DNA from 4 places in the Pantoea sp. USHLN298 genome. Region 3 is predicted to be linked to each of the others. Evidence: predicted binding sites of a transcription regulator. Region 3 holds the regulator's gene; each other region holds the start of a gene.
The links. Region 3 encodes LexA, which represses DNA repair genes until DNA is damaged. Its sites were predicted from a motif close to TNCTGTATGTACATACAGNA; they were not measured.
Positions count from the first base shown of each region.

Region 1: a site for LexA is predicted at 3,241-3,260, ahead of metR (HTH-type transcriptional regulator MetR). Genes of this name have one in related genera too.
Region 2: a site for LexA is predicted at 2,408-2,427, ahead of umuD (translesion error-prone DNA polymerase V autoproteolytic subunit). Genes of this name have one in related genera too.
Region 4: a site for LexA is predicted at 2,193-2,212, ahead of WFK59_RS02615 (DNA translocase FtsK 4TM domain-containing protein). Genes of this name have one in related genera too.

Region 1 covers NZ_JBBCRO010000008.1:21,368-27,498, forward strand. Annotated here, with positions in the region: gene WFK59_RS19360 (dienelactone hydrolase family protein) at 1-823, shown strand, start outside; gene metE (5-methyltetrahydropteroyltriglutamate--homocysteine S-methyltransferase) at 884-3,154, opposite strand; gene metR (HTH-type transcriptional regulator MetR) at 3,293-4,219, shown strand; gene WFK59_RS19375 (DUF1456 family protein) at 4,303-4,782, shown strand; gene WFK59_RS19380 (carboxylate/amino acid/amine transporter) at 5,113-5,976, opposite strand.
Region 2 covers NZ_JBBCRO010000002.1:3,137-9,267, reverse strand. Annotated here, with positions in the region: gene WFK59_RS04695 (hypothetical protein) at 1-265, opposite strand, end outside; gene umuC (translesion error-prone DNA polymerase V subunit UmuC) at 706-1,968, opposite strand; gene umuD (translesion error-prone DNA polymerase V autoproteolytic subunit) at 1,971-2,390, opposite strand; gene WFK59_RS04680 (TolC family protein) at 2,844-4,169, opposite strand; gene WFK59_RS04675 (HlyD family efflux transporter periplasmic adaptor subunit) at 4,173-5,561, opposite strand; gene WFK59_RS04670 (type I secretion system permease/ATPase) at 5,551-6,131, opposite strand, start outside.
Region 3 covers NZ_JBBCRO010000004.1:537,802-543,932, forward strand. Annotated here, with positions in the region: gene WFK59_RS13410 (conjugal transfer protein TraF) at 1-100, opposite strand, end outside; gene zur (zinc uptake transcriptional repressor Zur) at 552-1,073, shown strand; gene WFK59_RS13420 (CsbD family protein) at 1,147-1,359, opposite strand; gene dinF (MATE family efflux transporter DinF) at 1,531-2,853, opposite strand; gene lexA (transcriptional repressor LexA) at 2,955-3,569, opposite strand; gene WFK59_RS13435 (diacylglycerol kinase) at 3,676-4,044, opposite strand; gene plsB (glycerol-3-phosphate 1-O-acyltransferase PlsB) at 4,173-6,131, shown strand, end outside.
Region 4 covers NZ_JBBCRO010000001.1:524,176-530,306, forward strand. Annotated here, with positions in the region: gene cydD (heme ABC transporter permease/ATP-binding protein CydD) at 1-23, opposite strand, end outside; gene trxB (thioredoxin-disulfide reductase) at 169-1,137, opposite strand; gene lrp (leucine-responsive transcriptional regulator Lrp) at 1,660-2,154, shown strand; gene WFK59_RS02615 (DNA translocase FtsK 4TM domain-containing protein) at 2,273-5,857, shown strand; gene lolA (outer membrane lipoprotein chaperone LolA) at 6,039-6,131, shown strand, end outside.

The DNA of each region.
Region 1 (6,131 bases), on a different contig from region 3:
TGATAATATGACACAAAAAGCCGCGGCAGGGACCTTTGCGCCTGCCGTTCTGCCCACCGCTTCTACCACCATTATTACCGACAGTCCGGCGATTCACGCCGGTGAGACCTCAGTGCCAAGCCAGGGCGAAAATATGCCCGCCTTTTATGCCAGACCGAAATCTGCCGACGGTCCGTTACCGGTGGTGCTGGTGGTGCAGGAGATCTTTGGCGTCCATGAACACATCCGTGATATCTGCCGCCGTCTGGCGCTGGAAGGCTATCTGGCTATCGCTCCGGAACTCTACTTCCGCGAAGGCGATCCCAACGATTACCACGATATCCCGACCCTGTTCAGCGAGCTGGTGAGCAAAGTGCCCGATACACAGGTGCTGTCCGATCTTGATCATGCGGCCAACTGGGCGGCGCGTAACGGCGGCGATATCCGGCGTATGGGCATTACCGGGTTCTGCTGGGGCGGCCGCATCAGCTGGCTCTATGCGGCGCACAATCCGCAACTGCGCGCGGCCGTCGCCTGGTATGGACGTCTGACCGGCGATCGGACCATGAAGCAGCAGAAGCATCCTATCGATGTCGCCGTCGATCTTAGCGCCCCGGTGTTAGGTTTATACGGTGGCCAGGATGAGGGGATTCCGCTGGAGAGCGTTGAGCAGATGCGTCAGGCGCTGCACGCGGCCAATGCCACCGCGGAGATCATCGTCTATCCCGAAGCCGGACATGCCTTTAATGCTGACTACCGTCCGAGCTACCATGCTGAATCTGCCAGTGATGGCTGGGCGCGGATGCTGGCCTGGTTCAGGCAGTATGGCGTCGCATCGCAATAAGCAAAAAAAGGGGCGCTGTGCGCCCCGATATCGTATCAGCCTCGCCGTTCTGACCCGTTTTTATGCTGTTTCATCACGCAGCTTCTTCGCCGCCGTCACCATGTTTGCCAGCGCCTGCCGCGTCTCGGTCCAGCCGCGCGTTTTCAATCCGCAGTCCGGGTTCACCCACAAACGCGCTTCCGGAATCCGCTTCGCCGCTTTCCGTAACAGCGCTTCCATCCACTCGACGCTCGGTACGTTAGGCGAATGAATATCGTAGACGCCCGGACCGATTTCATTCGGATAGTCAAAGTGTTCAAACGACGCCAGCAGATCCATGTCGGAGCGTGAGGTTTCAATGGTAATCACATCCGCATCCAGCGCCGCGATAGAATCCATGATGTCGTTAAACTCGCAGTAACACATATGGGTGTGAATCTGGGTTTCATCCCGCGCCACCGCGGCATTCAGGCGGAAAGCCTCGACCGCCCAGCTCAGATAGGCAGCCCAGTCAGACTGATGCAGCGGCAACCCTTCGCGCAGCGCTGGTTCATCAATCTGGATAATGCCAATACCGGCTTTTTCCAGATCGGCGACTTCATCACGCAGCGCCAGCGCAATCTGTTTCGCGATGGTTTCACGCGACACATCTTCGCGCGGGAAAGACCAGCACAGAATCGTCACCGGGCCGGTCAGCATCCCTTTCACCGGCTTGTCGGTCAGCGACTGGGCATATTTCGCCCATTCAACGGTAATCGCTTCCGGCCGGCTGACGTCACCGATGATCACCGGCGGTTTCACGCAGCGTGAGCCATAGCTCTGTACCCAGCCATTCTGGGTAAAAACAAACCCATCCAGATGTTCGCCGAAGTATTCCACCATGTCGTTGCGTTCCGCTTCGCCATGTACCAGCACATCCAGCCCCAGCCGCTCCTGCTCAGCGATCGCCTGTCTGATGTGCTCAGCGATGCCGGTGCGGTAATGATGGCTGTCGAGGCGGCCCTGTTTAAAATCGAGACGCAGGCCGCGAATTTCCGGCGTCTGCGGGAAAGAGCCGATAGTGGTGGTTGGCCAGGCAGGCAGATTAAAGCGCTGGCGCTGTGCTTTTGCCCGCTCGCTGTAACGGCTGTGACGTTCGCTGTCCTGCGGCGTGATGGCCTGCAAACGCTGACTGACCGCGGCATTATGCACGCGACTGGAGTGCGCACGGGCCCGAATCGGCGCGCTCCAGGCCTCCAGTGACGCGGCATCGTTGCGGTTGAGCGCCTGCGTCAGCAGTGAAAGCTCGGTGCATTTCTGCAGCGCGAAGGCGAACCAGCTTTTCACTTCCTCATCCAGCCGCGTCTCGACGCTCAGGTCGATCGGACTGTGCAGCAACGAGCAGGAGGAGCCAATCCACAGCTGCGCGCGCTGGGCGATCAGCGGCTGCAGACGCGTAAACCAGCGGCTCAGATCGGCACGCCAGACGTTACGTCCGTTGATCACCCCCAGCGACAGCAGCCAGCTGGCCGGTAATTGCTGATTCAGTTGCTGAATATCATCCCGGCCGTGTACCAGATCGACATGCAGCCCCTGCACCGGCAGCTCACGGATCACCTCAATGTTCTGTCCGATGCTGTCGAAATAGGTGGTCAGCAGCAGTTTACTCTGCCCCTGTAGCGCATCAAAGGCGGGCCTGAACGCCTCACGCCATGACTGCGGCAGCTCCAGCGCCAGCGCCGGTTCATCAATCTGCACCCATTCGATGTCACGTTTCGCCAGTTCCGCCAGGACCTGCTGGTAGACCGGCAGAATCGCCTGCAGCAGCGAGAGGCGGTCAAACGGCTCGCCTTTCACCTTACCCAGCCACAGATAGGTGATCGGTCCCAGCAGCACTGGCTTGATGTTGTGGCCCAGCGCCAGCGCCTCATCGACTTCATCCAGCAACTGGGTCCAGGCCAGTCTGAAAGTCTGGCCCTGGGTGAACTCAGGCACGATGTAGTGGTAGTTAGTGTTAAACCATTTGGTCATCTCAGCCGCCGCCGCCGGCTCACCGGTCGGTGCCCGGCCACGGCCCAGACGAAACAGCGTATCCAGATCAACCGAACCGTCTTTATTCTGATGGCGCGCCGGCACGTTGCCCAGCATCAGGCTGGTGGTCAGCACATGGTCGTACCAGGCGAAGTCACCCACCGGCAGCAGATCGATGCCCGCCTCTTTCTGTTGCTGCCAGTGACGCGCCCGCAGCTCACGGCCCACCGCCAGCAAATCCTGCTGGCTGCTGTTACCGGCCCAGTAGCTCTCCTGCGCTTTTTTCAGTTCGCGACGCAGGCCAACACGGGGAAAACCGAGGGTATGGTTGAGGATTGTCATTCGCTGTTCTCCAGATAATCTTTCACTTTGGCTGACAGCCAAAGATGTTTAGCCGTCCAGATGTTTACACCGCTATAATCTGCGGGTACTGTATGTTCCTCAAGCGCAATATGTTCATTTTCGATGTGAAGGACTCTCATGATCGAACTCAAGCACCTGCGGACGCTTCAGGCTCTGCGTAATACAGGTTCGCTGGCGGCGGCGGCATCCCAGCTTCATCAGACGCAATCGGCGTTGTCCCACCAGTTCAGCGATCTGGAACAGCGGCTGGGATTCCGCCTGTTCGTGCGTAAAAGTCAGCCGCTGCGCTTCACGCCACAGGGCGACATCCTGCTGCAGCTGGCCGAACAGGTGCTGCCGCAGATCCAGCAGGCGTTGCAGGCCTGCCATGAACCACAGCAGACCACCTTACGAGTGGCGATTGAGTGCCATAGCTGCATCCAGTGGCTGACGCCAGCGCTGGATAATTTCCGTCAGAGCTGGCCGCAGGTGGTGATGGATTTCAAATCAGGCGTCACCTTTGATCCGCAGCCTGCGCTGCAGCAGGGCGAGCTGGATGTGGTGCTGACCTCCGATATCCTGGCGCGCTCCGGGCTGTTCTATTCGCCGATGTTTGATTTTGAGGTGCGACTGGTGCTGGCACCGGATCATCCGCTGGCGCAGGTTGAACATATCGCACCCGAGGATCTGGCCGACGAGGTGCTGATGATCTATCCGGTGCAGCGTCAGCGCCTCGATATCTGGCGTCACTTCCTGCAACCGGCTGGCGTCAGCCCGGCGCTGAAAAATGTCGATAACACCCTGCTGATGATCCAGATGGTCTCGGCGCGGATGGGCATTGCGGCGCTGCCGCACTGGGTGGTGGAGAGTTTTGAGAAGCAGGGACTGGTGGTGACCAAAACGCTGGGCGACGGGCTGTGGAGCCGTCTTTATGCCGCAGTGCGCGATGGCGAGCAGCGTCAGCCGGTGCTGGAAGCCTTTATCCGCTTTGCCCGCCAGCACGCCTGCGAACATCTGCCCTTTGTGCGGGATGCGCTGCAGCCTGCCGCGTTAATGCAGCGGTAAGTCGCGAGGTACAAACCTGCGCGAGCAACAGTAAAATCCCCTATAATGCGCAGCCTGTCGACTGACCATGAGAAGATCTCACCATGACTAACAACGATATTCTGCGCAGCGTGCGCTATATGCTCGATCTGAGCGATGCCAAAATGGTGGAAATTTTTGCGCTGGCGCAGTGTGAAGTCCCGCAGACGGATATCCAGGCGTGGCTGAAAAAAGATGAAGATGCCGCGTTTCGTCCCTGCCCCGATGTGCTGATGGGCTACTTTCTTAACGGCCTGATCTTTTACCGTCGTGGCAAAAGTGAAGAGATGCCGGCTCCTTCCATTGAGCGCAAGATGAATAACAACATCTTTATGAAGAAGTTGCGCATCGCCTTTGATCTGAAAACCACGGATATCCCTGAAGTGCTGAAACGCGCCAGTTTCACCGTTTCGCAGGCAGAAATCGGTGCGATTTTCCGCAAACCTGACCACAAAAATTACCGTGAGTGCGGCGACCAGATTCTGCGTAACTTCCTGAAAGGCCTGGCGATGATTCAGCGCCCTAAGAATGGGAAGCCTGCCTGATATCGTGTCATCCCGTCGGCAATAGAGCGCTGCTGCGTAAAGCCGGCGTCAATGCATCTCTGGAGCGCCAGCCGCCGTTTTTGTCCCGGCGGCGGACGCTATACTTCTCAGCCCGCCCTCTCCTCTTTCATGTTCGCTCTGATCCCCGGTTTAACCGCGATGATGCTGTCACCCCTCCAGGGCTGGCGCGTCAGAAGAGCGAAGCGTCCGGGCCGGATGGCCCGGCCGACCCACAGGGAGGTGAGATTCCTTGCGATCAGGCGCGCCAGCCCGGAAGGCCGCACCTATGCAACAGCCGCTATTTACCGGTATCAGCGCACCCATTTCACCTTATAACCGGTCACTGCGCCCCACCACCCAGCGCTTATGCACCCACAGCGAGGCGAGGATCACCAGCGCGCCGGCGATAAAGCTCGGCCAGTGCGGCTTCTCCTGCCAGATCGCCAGGTTAACCAGCAGTCCGGCGGGGACGTGCATGTTATTCATGATGCCCAGCGTGCCGGCATCAACCTGGGTCGCACCATAGTTCCACATAAAGTAGCCGAGACCCGAAGCGGCCACGCCCAGCCAGACCAGAATGCCCCATTGCAGCGAGGTGGTCGGGAGTTTCTGCGGATTGCCCCAGATGAACCAGGCGATGACCGCAATCACCACTGCGCCAAGGTAGAACCAGGAAAAGGCGGTGTGCTGCGGCATCGGACGGGTCTCCTGCAGACGCTTGTACCCCACCATACCGGCAGCAAAGCAGATGTTCGCCAGCTGCACCAGCAGCAGGCCAACCCAGAAATTATCGCTGACCTTGTCATAGCGGATAATGGCCGCCCCGGCGACCGCCAGCAGCGCGCTGAAGATATAGCCGATCCGCAGCGGACGACGGCTAATCAGGTCATAGATCAGGGTCACATAGAGCGGCGTCATCACCGTAAACAGCAAAAATTCCGACACGCTGAGATAGAGGTAGGCTTCAAAGCTCAGCAGATACATCACTCCTAACTGCAACATCCCGACCAGCATATAGAGCAGCAGAGTTGAGGGACGGTAACCGCGCCAGCGCAGAAAAGGCAAAAAGACTATTGCGGCCAGCGCCAGGCGCATCAGTACAGAAAACCAGCTGTCCACCTGGCCGGCAAGATACTCGCCAATCAGGCTGAACGAAAAAGCCCACAGAATAGTGGTGATGATCAATAAGAACACGGTAACGACCCCGAAGTTAACAGAGTGTCAGTGTAAACAATGTGCTGTCGATCGGCTGCACTATCTGGTTTACATCCGATTACTTTTAAAGCAAACAATGCGCAACTGCTGCAACAGCTCAACCCCGCTGTAACATCCCCGTCTCCTGCTGGCGA
Region 2 (6,131 bases), on a different contig from region 3:
AAAGTGTGGCCTCAGCCTGACGATCGGCCTTTTGCTGCCTGCGCCGCTCACTATTTATTTTGGTCAGCCACAGCATAAATTGTTTATTCAGCAGGCTGGCATGGTTCTCATTATCTGCAAAACAGATAAACAGCTGAGATTTTATATTATTGTTCTCATCGACCGCATAAATTTCATATTCATCATCGCGACGGGTTTTGACTATCGCCGTGAAATGTATTGCAGGCCAAAGATTAATTCTGGCTTCAAATTGTCTAAAGTTCATCACATTTACCTAAATATTTTATCAATACACCCGATCAGCTAACAACTGGTCGGGCCAGGTAAAGGATAGCGCTGCAATAATTTCGCTGCGTGATAAAAAAAGCTATTGGTCGGGCTGACGGTGAGGAAAGGTGAATAGAGGCTGATGCTGATGCTGATGCTGATGCTGATGCTGATGCTGATGCTGATGCTGATGCTGATCGAGCCTCGCATGCAGAGGGCTGCTGACCAAAGCGAAAGATGAGCCTTAACGCTATTGCGCTGGCGTCGGGAAATAGCGCAGTCGTCGGCAGAGTCGTCACGTCTGGCGGATAAAAGCCATACTGCTCATCGGGACCGTAATGCCAGCCAGATGCTGGCTAAAAAAGTGCTCAGGCTGGTAGCGGTGGCCAGCAAAAACGTGCTGCTATCGAATGATGCACTGTTACCGGTTAGCGGACTTTATCTGACCACGGGCAGGTCAGCATAGCGCGTGGTGTAGGCTGGTGAGAGCATCTCTCGCTTCATCGCCCAGCTTTTCTGAATCCCCTGACCAGCAAACCAGACCTTACCTTTACCTGATGCGTTGATGCTATCAATCGCTGCCATCAGGGTGGCGCTGTTTGCCTGCGGTACAATATCGTCAAACAGGTTCAGCTGTGCGGTACCGCGGCTGAAGAAATCAGCCAGCATCACGCCAGCTTTCATGTAGCGATAGCCGTCAACCCAGATTCGATCCAGTGATTCAGTTGCGGCACGGACAATGTCACGGGTGTCATTAGATGGCGTCATCAGTTTCATCGAGGCCTGATTCCCATAATAAATTTCATTATCCGCATGCGGGCTGGTGCGCACAAAAACGCTGACAAAAGCGCAAAACTGATGCTCACGGCGCAATTTTTCTGCCGCCCGTTCAGCATAGGTACAGATCGCCTGGCGCATATCTGCATAGCCGGTGATGCGATGACCAAAAGATCGGCTGCACATAATCTGTTGCTTGACCGGGGCAAACTCTTCAAGCTCAAGGCACGACTCGCCGCGCAACTCGCGTAATGTCCTTTCAAGAACCACGTTGAAATGTTTCTTAATCACCCAGGGTGAGCTGTTGGCCAGTTCCAGCGCGGAGTGGATCCCCATACTGTTCAGCTGCTTGCTGATACGTCTTCCGACTCCCCATACCTCGTCCACCGGTACCCGAGCCATTAGCTTTCGCTGGCGAGCCGCGTCGGACAGATCCAGCACGCCGCCAGTGGCTGGCCACTTCTTGGCGGCATAATTGGCTAATTTTGCCAGCGTTTTGGTTTGCGCAATGCCAATGCCGACCGTCAGGCCGGTATTTTTCAGCACCTGGCTGCGCATCTGATGGCCCAGCGCCGTCAAGGAGAGGTAACGAGCGGCACCGGAAAGATCGATAAATGCTTCATCAATCGAGTAGATTTCAATTGCAGGCGCCATATCCGTCAGGGTCTGCATAACACGCTCACTCAAATCGGCATAGAGCGCATAGTTTGAACTGAAAATATGTACTGGTGACGAGAAGGATTTATTTTTCAATTTAAAGAAGGGTTCGCCCATGGTAATACCGAGTGCTTTTGCCTCTGCCGATCGGGAGATGACACAGCCGTCGTTATTGGATACCACCACCACCGGCTTTCCGATTAAATCTGGTCGGAACACGGTTTCGCATGAGGTATAAAAGCTGTTGACATCAGCTAGCGCGAACATCTTCATTTATGCGACTTAATTGAAAATGTCACCACACCAAATATTTGTAGCTCTTCCGCATCCTGAAAAGTAATGGGCGAATAGTTACTGTTGTGTGGTACCAGTTGCAGATAGGGATGCTTCCGTAACTCCTTGACCGTAAATTCACCGTCGACGGCGGCGATAACGATGTTCCCATGGCAAGCCGACAGCGACCGGTCGACGACCAGCAGATCGCCGTCGCCAATTCCGGCCCCCACCATAGAATCGCCACTCACTTTGACAAAGTAGGTTGCACCCGGATGGGCTATCAACAGCGTATTGAGGTTCAACCTATCTTCGACATAGTCCTGGGCGGGACTGGGGAAGCCGCAGGCTACTCGTTCAGTGAAAAGTGGCAGAAGAACGGGTAGGACGCTCTCCACAGGTCGAATGAGCAGCATGATGTTGAGTCCCTTTAAACTGTATTTATATACAGTATTTGCCATAGAAAGCGGCAGATCAATCCCCTTGTCAAAAATAGCGATTAAATACATGAAAAATAAGTTAATTAACTAAACAAAACCGCTGATATCACAGTAGAATCACTCTTCTTTCTTAGGCTTTGTTAATTTTTCCATCAGTAATTAACCAGAAATTATCAGCATTTTAATGTAACCGGCCTGTCTGGATCTCAGGATGAGCAGCCCTATCGGACAGGCTGCGGGTATTGACGGAAAGGCAGAACAAAATTCAATCACAACATCTGCTTGCCCAGCTCAGCATCATGCAGATGTACTAATGAGTATCTGGATATTCATCCAAAAAATTACGCACATTTAACGTGTCAGTAAATCTGAGTTCGATCTTGTTGAGATTAAATAAACAGCAATCATTCTTGCTGAAAAAAAATATATTTAATTGATCGCCTCTTTCATTTCCGTATGACCGGCTATAAGCCGGGCGCTATAATACTGACAATCAAGATTCAGTAATTGTATTCGTGAAAGGCTAATAACAACTTCAATACCGGCCTGGTGTATATCACTTTCAGCATTCAGGAAATCCAGTAACGTTCTGCTGCCAAGGCGGGTATATTGTTCCCGATAAATATCACGGGTTCTGGTCGCTGCGGCTGCTCTTTTCCTCGCCGCCACCATCAGGCCCTGATAACCCGGCAACTGCTCTCTGGCTGCATTGAGGCTCGTCTTCTCTCTTAAAGATACATCATCAAAGTGATATCTGTTGCGCTGAAATTCATACTGGCTTTTTTCAATTTCGTAAAAATTCCCGACGCTAACAGGCATTGACAGGTTCACCGAAACTGATTTGTCATCTCTATAACGATTCCGCTGATGCCCCGCCCCCTTTTCATAAGTTGCTCTCAATGAGACGGTAGGATACATATTGTTCTTAGCCAGTTCGAGTTCCTTCTCCTTAATGAGCATTTCCACTTTCGCTTTTTTTACATTGGCAGACTCATCGGAGAACATTGTTTTACAGCTGTCACGAAAAAAGTGGGTTATGCCGGGTAAAACATCTGCCTCCGACACGCGATGAGCCGTCAGCCCTGACAACTCTTCACTCCATTTTTTAAATTCAGCTTTATAGGTAAATAAGGATGCGGTCGCAGAGGCAGTCCGCGCTTCGGTCTGGCTTAAATCTGATTCAGCCGACGCTCCAGCCGATACTTTGTCACGGGCCAGGGTCCTTATCGCCTCAAAGCCCTGTAGCTGTTTCTCGGCAATACCCATCAACATCCGGTACTGCTGCACAGAGATATAGGCCTTCGCTACATTGTAAGCCAGGTCTGTAGCCTCTTTATCTAAATCCAGTCTGGCGTTGATCTCATTTAATTCGGCTACATCGACACGACCGGATATCTTACCAAAGGTATACAGCGGCTGCTCCAGTGTCACTATAAACTGATTACCGTTATCCTTTTCATCAAGTGTTTTAGCTGTACTCAGGTTTAATTCTGGAAAGTATCCAGCCCTGGCAACACGCCCTGCAGCTTCGGCGCTGGCTACTAATGCCTGACCGGCCCCAATAGATGGGTGTGCTGAAAGCGAAATCTTCATCGCCATGTCCACATCATAATGTTTCACCGTACGGGTTGGCGCTTTCTGCCGGTGCTGAACACTATCATCCGTAATGCTGTCAGGGGTAACCACGGCAGCTGCGCCTTTGTTGGTGGAAGCCAAAAACATTATTAAAACCTGCCAGAAAATCCTTTTAATCACAGATCATCTCTCCCTCATAGCTTCGTTGAGCTTATTAAACGGCTTAATAAGATACTGTAATACCGTTCTTTTACCGGTGGTAATCTCTACGGTGGCCATCATCCCGGGAGAGATATACATTTTCCGTCCTGATTTCGTCTCCATATAATCTTTGTAGGTTTGAATAAAAACCTTGTAATAGTACTGCCCTGGCTTGTGCTCATCTTTTGTGGAATCGGGTGAAATAAACACCACCTCTCCTTCGAGACCGCCGTAAATCGAATAATCGTACGCGGTAATTTTCACTCTGGCTTTTTGGGTTGGGAGTAATTTAGCTTTATCTTCTTTTTCTGGCCGCACGCGAATAAAGCCGATATCTCTGGGGGAAATTTTCGCCTCAATCAGAAGCCGGTCATTAATAGGGACAATATTCATTAATATACCATTAGGAGGGATAGAACCCCCTAGCGTAGAAATATTGATGCTTTTTATCATGCCCTTTACCGACGATCTTATTTTAGATTTATTAACTAAATCTCTTTTCCCGATAATGACCGGAGCCAGAGTTTGTACCTCAGCATCTGCTCTGGCAAGCTCCTGACTGGCGGTAATGTAATACTCCCGTACAGCCTCTTCCTCTTTAGTATGCAGTTCAACCAACTGACGCTGCAGGCGAAGAACATCCACCTCGCTGCTTGCTCCCTTGCTGACCAGCTCCTGATTAATGGCAAGTTCCCGATTAATCAGCTTCCCTGACTGCCGAAAATTTTGTGTCAGCTCTGAAAGTTTTTGCCGTTTATTAATGAAAAAGGTTCTCTCTCTGCTTATCAGGTCAGGATAATTTTGCAACTCGTCTGGAAACTTTAATTCGTCAACGCTTTGGTTATTAATTTCGGCTTTAAGCCTGACTGAAGTAGCAAGTGCTGCACGATACCTTGCCTGGCTTTCTTTAATACTCGACATAGTGCGAATCGTATCCAGTTCAGCGACAACCTGCCCAGCCTGTACTACGTCCCCTTCCCTGACATTGATTCTTTCCAGAATCCCACCATCAAGCGACTGTATTACCTGCTCCTTCTGACTGGGTATAACTATCCCGGTTCCTCTGGTCACTTCTGCTATTTCCCCGACATAAGACCAGATAAAAAAAGCAAAAGAAAAAATACTTATCACCATCACAACTCGCGTTGAGCGAGTATACCGAACATCATCCTTTAGGCCGAGAAAGCCAGTATCTCCCGTATCACTTTCGACATTAAATAAATTCTGTCGCTTACGCTTGCGAAGACGTTTTTTTTTGAAGAAATGCAGAACGGAATGAAAAAATTTACAGCCAGAACAGGCAGCGATTTCTTGATCGTTGTTTTCTATAGTGCTGTTTTTCCGACATCTGCGAGATCGATTAACAGTCATTATCTGCTCCTGATAAAATACGCAATGCCAGAGCTTTAGGTTTATCAAGAACAACGCTTCCACTATCAATAACAATAATTCGATCGACCAGTTCGAGCACTTTCATTCGGTGCGTACTGATGATAAGCGTTCTGGAGGCAGTAAATGCCATGAGCTGATCAATCAGTTCTGCTTCTGTTATCTCATCAAGATTAGCGGTTGGCTCATCAAGCAGTAAAACGGTGGGTTCCCTGAGCATCATACGGCAGAGAAGAATGGATTGCTTTTGCCCGCCTGACAGGCCATTGCCCCCTTCCTGAATAATATAGTTAAGCCCTTCAGGCAGCCTGTTAATAAAATCAGCCGAACCCGTCATTTTCAACACACGAATAATATCGTGTTCACTGGCACTGGGGTTTCCCATGACAATATTTTCACGAAGGCTCCCGTAAAATAGCCTGGCATTCTGCGATAAATAAGCAACATCTCTTCTGACATCCGCCGGATCTATAAGTGAAATTTCCGTACCATCTATTTTCAAAGAGCCTGTTGAATAGATCATATTGCCGTATAATGCATTCAGCAATGCAC
Region 3 (6,131 bases):
CATACCAGGTTCCCGCCGCCATGGCGGAAGAAGAAAGGAAAAGCGCATTCAATACAGCGGTGTACACCAGCGCTGAGCGTTGAGCGGATTTTTTCACCATTTGCCTGCCATCACCTGAGAAATTGTCGTTGAAACATTCAACGACTGAATAGTTTGTTAACCCTATTGTGAACGTTGGCTAACGCGTTATTGCTGTGAATTCAAAGGAAACAGTGCCTTAATTCGAAGGATTGGAGGTTTTCCAATCAGAAAGTCATAATTTTTATTCAAAATACAGGGTAAAAATTAAAATAATACCAGACATTTATTAAGTCTTTCTGAACATTACTTCTTAACTCCGTGAGATGCAAAGCAAAAGCGCTAAACGGCGCGTTGCGGGCCGTCATCATGTGGATCTGATTTATCCCCGATAACGCGCCATCGCGATGCCCTACTCCTCTTTGCTGCTGTTTTTACGCGCAAAAAGGCGTGCTGCTCCGCCCGGCAACCAACCTCTGCGCGGCTAAATTTTGTGTGATAAAATAACATCACTTATCCAGCGGAGAACTTTCATGTCAAACATGACGTCACAGCAAATAATGACCCAGGCGGAAAAACTGTGCCTGCAGCGCGGTGTGCGTCTGACGTCGCAACGGGCAGAAGTGTTGCGATTAATGGCTGAGCAGCCAGGTTCAATTAGTGCCTATGACCTGCTGGATCAACTCCGGGTCAGCGAACCGCAGGCCAAGCCGCCCACCGTTTATCGGGCGCTCGATTTTCTGCTGGAACAGGGCTTTATCCACCGGGTAGAGTCCAATAATAGCTATGTTATGTGTCACCATTTCGAGGCGCCGGCCCACACGTCGGTGATGCTGGTATGTGACCGCTGTGCCGCTGTAACTGAGAAACAGGCACAGGGCGTCGAAAAGATCATCGCGACACTGGCTGGCGAGGCACAATTTGCCCTGCGTCACAGCGTGATTGAAGCACATGGATTATGTGAGAGTTGTGTTGCAGTGGAAGCCTGCACGCACCATGAAAGTTGCGAACACGATCATCAGAGCGAGGGTAAAAAGCGGGGAAAACGCGGGTAATGTGCACATCCTTGTGCGGTTGCCAGTATGAGCCGTACCGGCGGGTAGGAGCTTTATCCGTAAATCTGCGTGATTACCAACGGTAATCTTTGTTCTGACCTTCCCAGTCCGTTACTTCGCGCTCTGCATCTTCTTTTGCATAGCCATAACGTTCCTGAATTTTTCCGACCAGCTGATCGCGCTTGCCTTCAATAACCTGCATGTCATCGTCGGTCAGCTTGCCCCATTTCTCTTTCACGTTGCCTTTAAACTGCTTCCAGTTGCCGCTCGCTTGATCTTTATTCATGGCAGACCTCTATGTCATCCTTTGGTTGCATCATTTATCTTGAAAGAAAACAAAATGACGATATAAAGCGCTGGTTTACTGCGCTGCTTACGGTTAATTGTAGTAGAAGATTTTAGGGTTGCTGGAATAATACAGAATAATCTGTAGCGCACCGGCTAAAGCCGCCCGCTATCAGGCGTCGAACCAGCTGTTCTGCTGCCAGTGTTTACGCCAGATTAGCCACAGCGACACGCCGCGCAGCGCCAGGAAAACCGTTACCGCCAGCCACAATCCGTGGTTGCCCAGTATCGGGACGCTGAGCAGCGTCAGGAAGTAGCCGAGTGCCGCCACCATCATGCTGTTACGCATCTCCCGGCCACGGGTCGCGCCAATAAACATGCCATCCAGCAGATAACACCAGACGCCAATCAGCGGCAGAATAACCTGCCATATCAGATAGCGATCGGCGGCCTGTTGCAGCGGTTCAAGGGAGGTCAGCAGCGCCACGATGTGCGGGCCGCAGAGTGCATAGAGCAGCGAAAAACCGATTGCCACTACCACCGCCTGGCGGCAGGCGGCATGCCAGACGCGCAGCAATTTGCTGCCATCTTTTGCGCCGTGTGCTTCGCCGGCAAAGGCTTCCACCGCATAGGCGAAACCGTCAAGCGCGTAGGCGGTAAAGGTGATAAACATCAACAGCACCGCATTGACTGCCACCACCTGCGGACCGATGCGCGCGCCCAGTACGGTCAGTGAGGCAAAACAGAGCTGCAGCAGTAACGAACGCAGCATGATGTCGCGATTAAGCCGCAGCAGGCGCTGAATATCACCGCGCCAGCTCTGCTTCAGTATTGCCGTAGTGATGCCGCGCAGTTTCAACACACGCCAGACCATTACCGCACCGACGGCCAGCGTGATGTACTCTGCCAGTGCGGTCGCGGTTGCCGCTCCCGCCACGCCCCAGTGCAGCCCCATCACCAGCCACAGATCCAGCACAATATTGACCAGATTACCGACCACCAGCAGGATGACCGGTGCCCGCGCATACTGCACACCGAGCAGCCAGCCAAGGATCACCAGGTTTGCCAGCGTGGCAGGCGCACTCAGCCAGCGGATCTGAATAAACAGCGTCGCCTGTTGCAGAACCTTGGGATCGCCGCCAATCAGAGAGGTCGCCAGGCGGGTGATGGGGGTACGCAGACAGATGAACAGCACGCCAGCCAGCAGCGCAATGATTAAAGGCTGGGTCAGCGCGCGTGCCAGTGCCGTTTTATCGCCCGCGCCGAATGCCTGCGCCGTCAGGCCAGTGGTACTCATTCGCAGGAACAGCAACAGCATGAAGAGGAAACTGGTGACTGTCGTCCCGACCGCCACCCCGCCAAGATAGACCGGGCTGTCGAGATGACCAATGACAGCGGTATCGACCACGCCCAGTAAGGGTACGGTGATGTTAGAAAGGATCATCGGCAGCGCGAGCCGCCAGAGTTTTTTGTCGGTAGCCGTTAAAAAACGCATTCGCAGTTCCGTGCTCAGCGCTGCAGAGAGGGGAGCTGCAGCGACAAAATTAGGGCCGACAGAATAGCATCAGACGCTACGAATGCGCGGTTATATCAGGCTCAGAGCCACTCGCCGTTGCGAACCACACCCACCGCCAGACCTTCAACGGTCAGTGACTGCGCGCGCGTATCGACGACGATCGGATCAAAATCGCTGTTTTCCGGCAGGAGATGCACGATAGCGCCCTGCTTTTTCCAGCGTTTCACCGTCACTTCATCATCAATGCGGGCCACGACAACCTGGCCGTTACGGACGTCCTGGGTTTTATGCACCGCGAGCAGGTCGCCATCCATAATCCCGATATCTTTCATCGACATTCCGCTGACGCGCAGCAGGAAGTCGGCAGAGGGTTTGAACAGGCCCGGATCGACTTTGTAATGAGTTTCGATATGTTCCTGCGCCATGATCGGCTCACCGGCAGCGACCCGGCCAATTAACGGCAGACCTTCAGAGGCCTCTTCTTCCATTAACAGACGGATACCGCGCGAGGCGCCAGAGACAATCTCAATCACCCCTTTACGTGCCAGCGCTTTAAGATGCTCTTCTGCCGCATTCGGCGAGCGGAAACCCAGCTGCGCGGCAATTTCTGCACGCGTAGGCGGCATGCCCGTTTGAGTAATATGGTCGCGAATCAGGTCATAGACCTGCTGCTGCCTGCTGGTTAATGCTTTCATCCCGCCCCCTGGTTGTTTATACAGTCGCTGTGAGTATATACAGGTATTGGCGAAATGGAAACCGATTCTCAGGCAAAAACGCGCCAGATGGCGCGTTGTGGAAGGGTTATCGCAAATGTGTCCAGAGCAGCGCGATCCAGACAAACAGTGCCAGTAAGATACTGATCAGCACCGCTGCCGAGCCCATATCTTTTGCCCGACCGGCTAACGGATGGCGCTCCTGACCGATACGATCCACAACCGCCTCGATGGCGCTATTGAGGATTTCAACGATGACTACCAGCACCACAGCGCCAATCATCAGGATGCGCGAGACGATATCGACATCCAGCCAGCAGGCCACAATAATGGCGACCAGCGCGGCCAGCGCTTCCTGCCGAAAAGCCGCTTCATGCTGCCAGGCGGCACGCAGGCCCTGCCATGAGTAACCTGCGGCTTTCACAATTCTTACAAGACCGGTGGCATTATTTGCCATATTGGTGGAACCCTTTCATCGGATTGACGTCAATGTCTGGGCTGCGTGCAATTGGCACCACCACAGATCTTCGCTGCGCTTTCTGGTATGCTTGCGGCGCTTTGCTAACAAGAGGCTTCATGTTGTCTATGTCAGGTTGGCGTAAACTTTATTACAAATTACTGAATTTACCACTGTCGTTTTTGGTAAAGAGTAAGGCCATTCCGGCCGATCCCGTTTCTGAACATGGTCTGGACCCGACCCGGCCCATTATGTACGTTCTGCCTTACGATTCGAAGGCCGACTTACTGACTTTACGCGCGCAGTGCCTGCGGCATCATCTGCCCGACCCGCTCTCTCCGCTGGAGATTGATGGTTCACTGCTGCCGCGCCACGTTTTTATCCACGATGGCCCGCGCGTCTTCCCCTATTTTGTGCCCAGCGTCGAATCGGTGAAGATTTTTCACGATTATCTCGACCTGCATCGCAATAACCCCAAACTGGATATCCAGATGCTGCCGGTGACGGTGATGTTTGGTCGTGCGCCAGGCCGTGAGGTTCAGGGCGAAGATGCACCGCACCTGCGGGTACTGAACGGCGTGCAAAAGTTCTTTGCGGTGATCTGGCACGGACGCGACAGTTTTGTCCGTTTCTCGCCGACCGTTTCGCTGCGCCGCATGGCGACCGAGCACGGCACCGACAAATCGATCGCCCAGAAACTGGCCCGGGTGGCGCGCATTCACTTTGCCCGTCAGCGTCTGGCGGCGGTTGGCCCGCGTTTACCGGCACGTCAGGATCTGTTTAATCGCCTGTTGCAGTCTAAAGCGATTGAAAAAGCCGTCGAAGATGAAGCCCGCAGCAAAAAAATCTCCCATGAAAAAGCGCAGCAGAATGCGGTTGAGATGATGGAAGAGATTGCGGCGAACTTCTCTTATGAAGCGATCCGCGTGACGGATCGCGTGATGGGCTGGCTCTGGAGCCGTCTCTATCAGGGCATCAACGTTAACGGCGGCGAAAAAGTGCGTCAGCTGGCGCAGGATGGACATGAAATCGTCTATGTGCCGTGCCATCGCAGCCACATGGATTACCTGCTGCTCTCTTACGTGCTCTATCATCAGGGACTGGTGCCGCCGCACATTGCCGCCGGTATCAACCTCAACTTCTGGCCAGCCGGACCGATCTTCCGTCGTCTGGGCGCGTTCTTTATTCGTCGTACCTTTAAAGGCAACAAGCTGTATGCCACGGTGTTCCGTGAGTATCTCGGCGAGTTGTTCACCCGCGGCTATTCGGTGGAATACTTTGTTGAAGGCGGTCGTTCCCGCACTGGTCGTCTGCTCGATCCGAAAACCGGGACCTTAGCGATGACCCTGCAGGCGATGCTGCGCGGCGGTAATCGCCCGATTACCCTGGTGCCGATTTACATCGGTTATGAGCACGTGATGGAAGTCGGGACTTACGCTAAAGAGCTACGCGGCGCGGCGAAAGAGAAAGAAGGCTTCATGCAGATGGTGCACGGCTTGCGTAAGCTGCGTAACCTCGGCCAGGGCTACGTTAACTTTGGCGAACCGCTGCCGCTGGTTAACTACCTTAACAAGCGGGTGCCGGAGTGGCGTGACGCCATCGATCCGATTGAGCCGCAGCGTCCCAGCTGGTTAACCCCGACCGTCAATGACATCGCAGCGAGCCTGATGGTGCGCATCAATGAAGCGGGCGCGGCCAACGCCATGAACCTGTGCGTGACCGCGCTGCTCGCCTCACGTCAGCGCTCACTTACCCGCGAACAGCTGATTGAGCAGCTTGAGTGTTATACCCAGCTGCTGCGTAATGTGCCTTACTCTGCCAATGCCACCGTCCCTGACCTCTCCGCTGAGGCGCTGCTGGACCACGCGATGGGCATGAATAAGTTTGAAAGCGAGAAAGACAGCATTGGCGACATCATCATTCTGCCGCGTGAGCAGGCCGTGCTGATGACCTACTATCGCAACAACATTCACCACATGCTGGTGATGCCGTCGCTGATCGCCGCCATTGTGCAACAACACCAGACACTGAGCGAAGCTGAGTTGCTGCGCCAGGTGAGCCTGATCTACCCGATGCTGAAGAGCGAA
Region 4 (6,131 bases), on a different contig from region 3:
TGCTGCTGCCGGGTTTTGTCCATGCTAAACCATGATTTGAGCCGATGAGCGATGAAAAATGACAGGGCATTTTCATCCCGTTCAGGCGCAAGAATCTAGCATGCGGGCCATAAAAAAGGCGACTGAAAAACAGTCGCCCGGAACATTTGAGATCAGAGGGTTAACAACTTACTTATCGTTTTTAACCAGTCCGTCAAGAAAACGTTCAGCATCTAACGCCGCCATACAGCCGGTACCCGCAGAGGTAATGGCCTGGCGATAGATATGATCCATCACGTCACCCGCGGCAAAGACGCCTGGAATGCTGGTCTGGGTCGCATTGCCGTGCAGGCCCGACTGGACTTTGATGTAACCATTTTCCAGTTCGAGCTGACCGTCGAAAATCGCGGTATTCGGACTGTGTCCGATCGCCACGAACAGACCTGCCACCTCCAGCGCTTCTGTTTCAGCGTCATTCTGGGTTGAGCGCAGGGTCAGACCGGTAACGCCCATCTGATCGCCCACCACTTCTTCCAGCGTGCGGTGGGTGTGCAACACGATATTGCCGTTGCGCACTTTTTCCATCAGACGATCAATCAGGATCTTTTCTGCCCGGAAACTGTCACGACGGTGAATCAGATGCACTTCAGCCGCGATGTTTGCGAGATAAAGTGCCTCTTCAACCGCAGTGTTACCGCCACCAATGACCGCCACTTTCTGATTGCGGTAGAAGAAACCGTCACAGGTGGCACAGGCGGAAACGCCTTTACCTTTAAACGCCTCTTCTGACGGCAGGCCCAGGTAGCGGGCAGAGGCACCGGTTGCGATGATCAGCGCATCGGCAGTGTATTCGCCACTGTCGCCAGTGAGACGGAACGGGCGATTCTGCAGGTCGACGGTGTGAATGTGGTCGAAAATAATTTCGGTATTAAATTTTTCGGCGTGCTCATGCATGCGCTCCATCAGCGATGGACCTGTCAGATCGTGCGGGTCGCCCGGCCAGTTCTCCACCTCAGTGGTGGTGGTCAGCTGTCCGCCTTTTTCCAGCCCGGTGATCAATACCGGATTCAGGTTGGCGCGTGCAGCATAAACGGCTGCGGTATAACCCGCTGGACCGGAGCCCAGAATGAGTAACTTACTGTGTTTGGCCGTACTCATGCGTTCCTCAGTTTCATTCGGCTGACATAGCCTGCGATTGTAGGGAATATCCGGCGGCAAAGACAAGGCTTCGGCAATTTTGTTAACGATAGCTGCAAACGGCGTAGTCGATGAGTCCCTTTTTCGCCTGCCGTCTGCGCCAAAAGGGGGCAAAAATCGGTTTTAGGGGGTGCAGCAGTTCAAAAATACTCATTTAAAAACAGATACCCAGCGGTCTGTCTGGCATCTTGTACTGAATTTGGACATTTTACTTTGACAATCGCCTGCGCTTTTGCGAAAACATTATCAGAAGCGAATAACATTAATCGGAACAAAACAGGGTTTCCTCTCTTGTTTTGCACGCAACACCGAATAAATGCAGCCTGATATTGGTAATGACGCATGATGTGGACAGACAACATGCGTCATACGGATAAGTGTGAAAGCGCGCAGGCTCGGTTAGTTCACTTCAGAAATGCCCCGAACAATGAGCGTTTTCAGGGCGTGGCAGGTAAAGGGAAGGAATTAAGAGAGACAATAATAATGGTAGACAATAAGAAACGCCCCGGGAAAGATCTCGACAGAATTGACAGAAATATTCTGAATGAACTTCAGAAAGATGGTCGCATTTCAAACGTGGAACTTTCCAAACGCGTAGGGTTATCGCCTACGCCATGTCTTGAGCGTGTGCGTCGTCTCGAGCGTCAGGGTTTCATCCTTGGCTATACCGCGCAGTTAAACCCGCACTATCTGGATGCATCACTGCTGGTGTTCGTTGAGATTACTCTGAATCGTGGTGCGCCGGATGTGTTTGAGCAATTTAACGCCGCCGTACAAAAACTTGAGGAAACTCAAGAGTGTCACCTCGTTTCTGGCGATTTCGACTACCTGCTGAAAACGCGCGTACCTGACATGTCTGCCTACCGTAAACTGCTGGGTGAAACCCTGCTGCGCCTGCCGGGCGTAAACGACACGCGGACTTACGTGGTGATGGAAGAGGTTAAACAGAGCAATCGACTGGTGATTAAAACTCGCTGATGCGGGGCAGGTGCAAAACCTGTGAGATTTCGGTACACTCCTGTGAATTCATACAGGACCAGCGTCGGGCCAGCCCGACGCTGTTGCTTCTTACTTTACAGGCACCTGGAGAGTTCTCTTGAGCCAGGAATACACAGAAGATAAAGACGTTTCGTTACAATCGCTGAGCAGTGGACGTCGTCTGCTGGAAGCGTTGCTCATCCTGGTGGCACTTTTTGCCATCTACCTGATGGTTTCTCTGGTCAGTTTTAACCCTTCCGACCCGAGCTGGTCGCAAACGGCCTGGCACGAACCCATTCATAACATTGGCGGCAGCGTTGGCGCCTGGCTGGCTGACACCTTACTGTTCATCTTTGGTGTGATGGCCTACGCCATACCGCCGGTGATCCTCGGTCTGTGCTGGATTGCTTTCCGCCAGCGCGATAATCAGGACTATTTTGACTATTTCGCCGTCGGCTTACGCCTGATCGGCGTACTGGCGCTGGTAGTGACCACCTGTGGTATGGCAGCGCTGAACGCGGATGATATCTGGTACTTCGCCTCAGGCGGCGTCATTGGTAGCCTAGTCAGTAATGCGATTGCGCCATGGTTCAGCCCGGCGGGCGGCACGCTGACCCTGCTCTGCGTCTGGGCGGCGGGCATCACGCTCTATACCGGCTGGTCGTGGCTCACTATTGCCGAAAAAATTGGTGGGGTGGTGATGGGCGTGCTGACGTTTGCCAGCAACCGGTCCCGTCACGATGAACCCTGGCAGGAAGACGAGGATGAGCCGGATGCGCGTGAGCATGCTGACGCGCCGCTGCTGCATGCGGCAAATCCGGACGACGACGATGTTCTGCTTTCTGCACCGCGCAGTGCGGCTGGCGGGACGGAACTCTCTCAGGATGATCCACTGCTGGCGAAAGCTGCTGCTGCGACCAGTGCCGCCGTCGCGGCCACCACGGAAGCGGCAGAGGTGGCGATCGCCCCGGCAGCCGTTTCTGCGCCTGTCGCACCGGCAACACCAGCCGTTGCGGTGCCTACCCCGGCAACCGCCGTACCTGTGTCGCAGCCTGCTTCATCCCCGGCCTTTACGGCACCGCAGACCCCTGCGCCAGCCGCCAGCCACGTTACTGAATCCGCGTTTACCGCAGCCAGTTCGCCAGCGCATAGCGCCCCAGCGGAGACGCCTCCGTTATACCGCTTTGAAATGCCGGATGAAGCGCCTGTTACACCGTCGTTCAGCGCCTATGACGATGACGAGCCTAAGATGGGTAACTGGCGTGACACGCCATCGATGCCGGCCGCGCCGACTGCAGCGGTAGCTGCGGCAGCCGCAGCGGCTCAGGCAACGACGCGCACCGCACCGGTGTTCGATCTGGCGCCGGAGACCAACCTCAATCCGCAGGTTAAGCAGGGCATCGGCCCGGCACTGCCGCGGCCAAATCCGGTCAAACTGCCGACCCGTCGTGAGCTGGCCTCGTATGGCATTAAGCTGCCGTCTCAGCGCATGGCGGAAGAGAAAGCGAAAACCGAAGAGAATGTTCCGACCACCGCGGTCGAAGCCGAAGCGGAAGCGGCATTGCAGCAGGATGAACTACGTCAGGCGTTCCAGTCTGAGCAGCAGCAGCGGTATGGCAGCAGCTGGCAGCAGGAGGACGAAGATGAGCAGGAGGCGCAACAGCAGGCGGCTCTGGCCCGTCAGTTCGCCGAGCAGCAACAGCAGCGCTATGAGCCGGAAGTAAAAAAAGAGGGTCCGATCTTTAATCTGGATACGGCGTCTGCGTTTGACTTCTCACCGATGAAGGACCTGGTCGATGACGGTCCGGTCGAGCCGCTGTTTACCATTGCGGCCACGCCTGAACCTGAAGCGCCTGCCACCTCACATGAGCCCTGGCAGCAAACGCGTGAGGTTTCATCGCCACAGGCTTCTGCACAGGTTCCGGCACCTTCCGCCTTTGCACCCGCTGCGGCGTCAGCTCCTGAGCAGCCCGCCTATACGGCGCCGGCCACCACGCCGTCGCCATACTCTGCTTCCTCTGCCACTGCACAGACGCCAGCGCCAGCCGCTTATACGGCACCTGCCGCTACGCAGCCGCCGCACTCTGCATCATCTGCGGCTTCACAGGCATCTGCCTATACGGCGCCTGCAGCCGCGCCGGTCGAAGAGGCGAAGCCGTCACTGCATGAGAGCCTGATTCATCCGTTCCTGATGCGTCACGAACAGCCGCTGGAAAAACCTTCAACCCCGCTACCTTCGCTGGATCTGCTGACCGCACCGCCAGAAGAGGAAGAGCCGGTTGATATGTTCTCGCTGGAGCAGACTGCCCGACTGGTTGAATCGCGGCTGGGTGATTACCGGGTGAAAGCCGAAGTGGTGGGCATCTCGCCTGGTCCGGTCATTACCCGATTCGAACTGGATCTGGCACCGGGTGTTAAAGCCGCACGCATCTCCAACCTGTCGCGCGACTTAGCACGTTCGCTCTCTACCGTCGCAGTGCGTGTGGTCGAGGTGATCCCAGGCAAACCCTATGTGGGTCTGGAACTGCCGAATAAGCATCGTCAGACGGTCTATCTGCGTGAAGTGCTGGATTGTCCTAAGTTCCGCGACAATCCGTCACCGCTGGCGGTGGTGCTGGGCAAAGACATCGCGGGTCAGCCGGTCGTGGCCGACCTGGCGAAAATGCCACACCTTCTGGTAGCCGGTACCACCGGTTCCGGTAAGTCGGTGGGCGTTAACGCCATGATCATCAGCATGCTATACAAAGCGACGCCGGAAGAAGTCCGCTTTATCATGATCGACCCGAAAATGCTGGAATTATCGGTGTATGAAGGGATTCCGCATCTGCTGACAGAAGTGGTCACTGATATGAAAGATGCCGCGAATGCGCTGCGCTGGAGTGTGGGTGAAATGGAGCGGCGCTATAAGCTGATGTCGGCGCTGGGCGTGCGTAACCTGGCCGGTTACAACGAAAAGGTTGAACAGGCTGAAGCGATGGGCCGTCCGATTCCCGATCCGTTCTGGAAGCCGGGTGACAGCATGGACATGACGCCACCCGTGCTGGAAAAACTGCCTTATATCGTAGTGATGGTGGATGAGTTCGCCGACCTGATGATGGCAGTAGGTAAAAAAGTTGAAGAACTGATTGCCCGACTGGCTCAGAAAGCCCGTGCCGCCGGTATTCACCTGGTGCTGGCAACCCAGCGTCCGTCAGTGGATGTCATTACCGGCCTGATTAAAGCCAACATCCCGACGCGTATTGCCTTTACCGTATCCAGCAAAATCGACTCCCGTACTATCCTCGACCAGGGGGGTGCAGAATCGCTGCTTGGCATGGGTGACATGCTGTATATGCCGCCGAACTCGTCGATGCCGGTGCGTGTTCACGGTGCTTTTGTCCGTGATCAGGAAGTGCATGCGGTGGTTCAGGACTGGAAAGCGCGCGGTCGTCCGCAATATATCGAAAGCATTACGGCGGGCGAAGAGAGCGAAGGCGGCGGTGGTATCGATAGCGATGAAGAGCTGGACCCGTTGTTTGATCAGGCGGTGGGCTTTGTTGTCGATAAACGTCGCGCCTCAATTTCAGGCGTTCAGCGTCAGTTCCGCATTGGCTATAATCGGGCTGCACGTATCATTGAGCAGATGGAAGCGCAGGGCATTGTTTCTGCACCAGGGCACAATGGTAACCGTGAAGTCCTGTCACCACCGCCACACGATATGTGACGGCTGACGATACGTTTTGCAACATTAATCAATGAGCCAGTTTCGACTGGCTCATTGTTTTCAGGCGCTTAAACCCCATATCTGACTATGCTTTCGGTTTATTCTCCTGTTCTGATCACGGAATAGCGACCAGGCTGAAGAGAGTGAGTCATGGGAACGTTTAAATAAGGAATTGAAGCAGATGAAATTACGCGTAATCGCTCTTGGCCTGTTGGCCACCTTTTCATCAGCCAGCGTACTGGCTGATGCGTCCAGTGATCTGCAACAGCGCCTG